Regions from separate parts of the Streptomyces sp. NPDC001902 genome, predicted to be linked through region 2. Evidence: riboswitches for the same ligand, from Rfam matches in the RefSeq annotation. Region 2 holds a riboswitch; the other holds the start of a gene.
What was found. Region 2 has a riboswitch for glycine ahead of gcvT (glycine cleavage system aminomethyltransferase GcvT). Riboswitches for the same ligand answer to the same signal wherever they lie in the genome.
Positions count from the first base shown of each region.

Region 1: it holds a riboswitch for glycine, as region 2 does, so the genes downstream of both, gcvP (aminomethyl-transferring glycine dehydrogenase) here and gcvT (glycine cleavage system aminomethyltransferase GcvT) in region 2, are expected to answer to the same signal.

Region 1 covers NZ_JBIATA010000051.1:9,911-12,289, forward strand. Annotated here, with positions in the region: gene ACFYYN_RS42685 (DNA polymerase IV) at 1-507, shown strand, start outside; gene ACFYYN_RS42690 (PRC-barrel domain-containing protein) at 420-800, opposite strand; glycine riboswitch at 902-1,006, shown strand; gene gcvP (aminomethyl-transferring glycine dehydrogenase) at 1,162-2,379, shown strand, end outside.
Region 2 covers NZ_JBIATA010000043.1:21,864-24,242, forward strand. Annotated here, with positions in the region: gene gcvT (glycine cleavage system aminomethyltransferase GcvT) at 1-861, opposite strand, end outside; glycine riboswitch at 913-1,039, opposite strand; glycine riboswitch at 1,041-1,142, opposite strand; gene ACFYYN_RS40885 (AAA family ATPase) at 1,315-1,992, shown strand; gene ACFYYN_RS40890 (hypothetical protein) at 2,027-2,379, opposite strand, start outside.

The DNA.
Region 1 (2,379 bases), on a different contig from region 2:
GAGACCGCGGCGCGGCTGCTGGAGGCCGTCGAGATCACCGGCGGCGTACGCCTGCTCGGGGTCGGTGTCGCGGGGCTCGCGGACTTCACGCAGGAGGACCTGTTCGCCCAGGCGGCCGAACGGGAGGAGGAGGCGGGCGAGGGGTCCGCCCCGTCCGAGGGGGCTGACGAGCGGCCCGTGGAGGAAGCCCGGGAGCCGGAGCCGGCGGAGCGGCGCTGGGTGCCGGGCCAGGACGTGCGGCACACCGAGCACGGCGCGGGGTGGGTACAGGGCAGCGGGGTCGGGAGGGTCACCGTCCGCTTCGAGGAGCCGGGCTCGCCGGCGCCGGGGCGGGTGCGCACCTTCGCGGTGACCGACCCGGAACTCGAGCCGTCCGAACCGCTCCCGCTGGTGTTACCGGGCCTGCGGGGGCTCCCGCGTCAGGCGTCGCCGGCCAGCTTGCCGAAGTCGTGGTCCGGCGGGGGCTCCGGCACCGGGCCGGACAGCGAAGGCCCGCTCATGCCGTAGTGGTGGTAGAGCTGCAGCTCCTGCTCGGGGGAGAGGTGCCGGCCCACGCCGAAGTCCGGGGCGTCCTTGATCAGTGCCTTGTCGAACGGCACGCGCAGCTCCTCCCCGGTGAACTCGCTCGGTTCCAGCGGCACGAAGGCGTCGCGGCTGAACAGGCCGGTGCGCACCGCGGCCCACTCGGGCTCTCCGGTGGCGTCGTCGAGGTACACCTCGTCGACCGTGCCGATCTTCATCCCGTTGCGGTCGAAGGCCCTGCGCCCGATGAGGCTGCGCGGATCGATACCGGTCTGCACGGTCCCTCCAACTGGTCGCGATTAATCCTATTTAGGCACGAAAGGTGGCGGCTGTCACATGACCCGTCCCCGGACCGCGCTGGTACGCTGACAGCGGCTGCTGACCCCTTGCGGGAGAGTCCTGGCGACGCGGGGAACCGTCCGCCGGGCGCCGAAGGAGCAAACCCTCCCCGGAATCTCTCAGGCATCCGTACCGCATGGGTGAGGTCACTCTGGAAAGCAGGAAGGGCGGCACACCGCGTGCGCGGCCGCTTCCTCACCGACGGTGAAAGCCGTCCCGGCACCTGCGGGACGGTGAAGCTCTCAGGTTCAGATGACAGAGGGGGAGGCCGTGTCGCGTCAGACCAGGAGGCCTCCGCAGATGACCGCCAACCGCATCCCACTCTCCGAGCTGGAGCGCGGCATCCCCTTCGAGCAGCGCCACATCGGGCCCGACGCCGGTGCGCAGGCCAAGATGCTCGCGCAGGTCGGCTACGGCTCGCTGGACGAGCTGACCGCCGCCGCCGTGCCGGACACCATCAAGAGCGCCGAGGCGCTCGGTCTGTCCGACGCCCGCACCGAGCCCGAGGTCCTCGCCGAGCTGCGCTCGCTCGCCGACCGCAACCAGGTGCTGCGCCCCATGATCGGCCTCGGCTACTACGGCACCTTCACCCCGCCGGTCATCCTGCGCAACGTCATGGAGAACCCCGCCTGGTACACGGCGTACACGCCCTACCAGCCGGAGATCTCCCAGGGCCGCCTGGAGGCCCTGCTGAACTTCCAGACGGTCGTCGCCGACCTCACCGGGCTGTCCACCTCCGGCGCCTCGCTGCTCGACGAGAGCACCGCGGCCGCCGAGGCCATGGCCCTGGCCCGCCGGGTCGGCAAGGTCAAGGACGGCGTCTTCCTGATCGACGCCGACACCTTCCCGCAGACCGTCGCCGTGATCGAGACCCGCGCCGAGCCGACCGGCGTCGAGGTCGTCGTCGCCGACCTCAGCGAGGGCATCCCGGCGGAGATCGCCGAGCGCGGCGTCTTCGGCGTGCTGCTGCAGTACCCGGGCGCCTCCGGTGCCGTGCGCGACCTCAAGCCGCTCGTGGAGCAGGCGCACGGGCTCGGCGCGATCGTCACCGTCGCCGCCGACCTGCTGGCCCTGACCGTGCTCACCTCCCCCGGCGAGCTCGGCGCGGACATCGCGGTCGGCACCACCCAGCGCTTCGGTGTGCCCATGGGCTTCGGCGGCCCGCACGCCGGTTACATGGCCGTCCGTGACGCGTACGCCCGCAGCCTCCCGGGCCGCCTGGTCGGCGTCTCCGTCGACGCCGACGGCGACAGGGCCTACCGTCTGGCCCTGCAGACCCGCGAGCAGCACATCCGCCGCGAGAAGGCCACCAGCAACATCTGCACCGCGCAGGTGCTGCTCGCCGTCATGGCCGGCATGTACGCGGTCTACCACGGCCCGGAGGGCCTGGCGCAGATCGCCCGCCGCACCCACCGCTACGCCTCGGTCCTCGCCGCGGGCCTGCGCGCCGGCGGTGTCGAGGTGACCACCGGAGCCTTCTTCGACACCGTCACCGCCCGCGTGCCCGGCCGTGCCGCC
Region 2 (2,379 bases):
CGGCGGCGCGGCCTCGGCCTTCGCGGCGGCGGCGGTCAGGGCCTGCCGGCCCACGAAGTCACCCGGCTTGTCGAACTTCACGACCCGGCCGAGTCCGGCGTCGAAGGGGGTGAGCGCGGTGGTCAGCTCGTGCCCGTACAGCGGCATGCCCGCCTCCAGGCGCAGCGTGTCGCGGCAGGACAGGCCGCACGGCACCAGGCCGGCGTCCGCGCCCGCCTCGGTCAGCGCCTGCCAGAGCTTCTCCGCGTCGGCCGGGGCGACGAACAGCTCGAAACCGTCCTCGCCGGTGTAGCCCGTGCGGGCGATCAGCGCGGGGACGCCGGCGACGGTGCCGGGCAGGCCCGCGTAGTACTTCAGCCCGTCCAGGTCGGCGTCGGTGACCGACTTGAGGATCCCGGGGGACTCCGGGCCCTGGACGGCGATCAGCGCGTACGCGTCCCGGTCGTCGCGGACGGCGGCGTCGAAGCCGGCCGCGCGCTCGGTCACCGCGTCCAGGACGACCTGGGCGTTGGAGGCGTTGGCGACGACCATGTACTCCTGGTCGCCGAGGCGGTAGACGATCAGGTCGTCGAGGATGCCGCCGTCCGGTTCACAGATCATCGTGTAGCGCGCACGGCCCACGGCCAGCGCCGAGATGTGGCCGACCAGCGCGTGGTCCAGGGCCTCGCCCGCGGCCGGACCGGTGACCGTGATCTCGCCCATGTGGGACAGGTCGAAGAGACCGGCCCGGGTCCGCACGGCGGTGTGCTCGTCGCGCTCGCTGGCGTACCGCAGCGGCATGTCCCAGCCCGCGAAGTCGGTCATGGTGGCGCCGAGGGCGCGGTGCAGCGCGTCCAGTGCGGTACGGCGGGGTTCACTCATCGGGCGGGCTCCCAAGGCAAGGAAACGACGGATAGGGCCATGACGGGCAGGCCCTCCCCATCTGTCATCGGAACCTGAGAGGTTCACCTGGACCCTCCGAGCGGAGGAGTCCCGGTTTGCACCTTGGGTGGGACGGCGCCCCGTCGGCCGGGGCGGACTCGTCCGCTTTTCAGATGTGCCTCGGACGCGCGGTATCTGTGCCTGAGAGATTCAAGGGAGGACTTGCTCCTTCGGCGCCCCACCCCGCCGTGGCGGTGCGGAAACTCTCCCGCGCGGCCTCGAACGGCCGGTATGAGATTGAGGCCGCCATCATTGCACGGGCTCCCGCCGTTGTCGCGATCGCGTCCCGGATGTCCCGGTCCGGTTCCGATCCGGTAGTAACCCCGCCGTTCCTCTGGGTAGGCAAAGACACAGGATTTACCATTTCTTGAACGTCGGACCCGGAGGCGAGCTGTGCGGTGGCAGAGTGCGTATGCGACGGCCGGAGGTCCGGCCGTGTCCCGGCCGGTACCGGCGCGGGCCGGGGGAGCGCGCCGCGGGGGCCGGGCCGTGCGGCCGCGCCGGCTCCTCGATCTGCGGCGGGGGCGCCGGCCCGTGCGCACCCTGCGCTACCCGGCGGGCGACGTGCTGGTCGTCTCCGGCCTCCCGGGCGGCGGGAAGAGCACCCTCATGCGGCGCGCGACGGGGGGTGCCCGCCTGATCGACTCTCAGGACGTACGGGAACGCTGGCAGGCCCGGCTGCCGCGGCTGCTGCCGTACGCCCTCTACCGCCCCCTGGTGCGGATCGCGCACTACGCGGGGTTGTGGCGGGCGCTGCGCTCCGGCGACAGCGTCGTCCTGCACGACTGCGGCACCCTGCGCTGGGTGCGCGCCTGGGTCGCCCGTCAGGCCCGGCGCCGCGGGCGGGGCATGCACCTGGTGCTGCTGGACGTCCCCTTGCGGACCGCGCTGGACGGCCAGCGCGAACGCGGCCGGGGGGTGTCGACGTACGCCATGGTCCGGCACCGCAACGCCTCCCGCCGCCTGCTGGCGGAGGCCGAGGCCGGCCGGCTGCCCGCGGCGTGCGCCTCGGTGGTCCTGCTGGACCGCGAAGCGGCCCGGGAGCTCGAGGCCATCGACTTCGACGGCTGAGCGGCCGGGCCGCGACGCGTGAGGGACGGTACCGCTACGGAACCTGCGGTTCCGCCGCGCCCTCCGGCGCGAACTGCCCCTCGGGCGAGAGCTGCCCGTCGGGCGAGAGCTGCCCGTCGGGCGAGAGCTGCCCGTCGGGCGAGAGCTGCCCGTCGGGCGAGAGCTGCTGCCCCTGGTCGTTCAGGGGGAGCGGCAGCGGGATCGGCAGCGGCAGTGCGCCGGTGAGCAGCTTCGGCACCGCCAGCAGCAGGGCCTGCAGGTCGGCGACGACGGTGGCGACACCGGCCGTCACACCCGCGAGGTCCTTGGCCAGCACCTTGGCCAGCAGGTCCGTGACGTCCTGGACCAGCTTGGTGAGCGCGTTCTTGACGTCGGTGACGGCGTCCG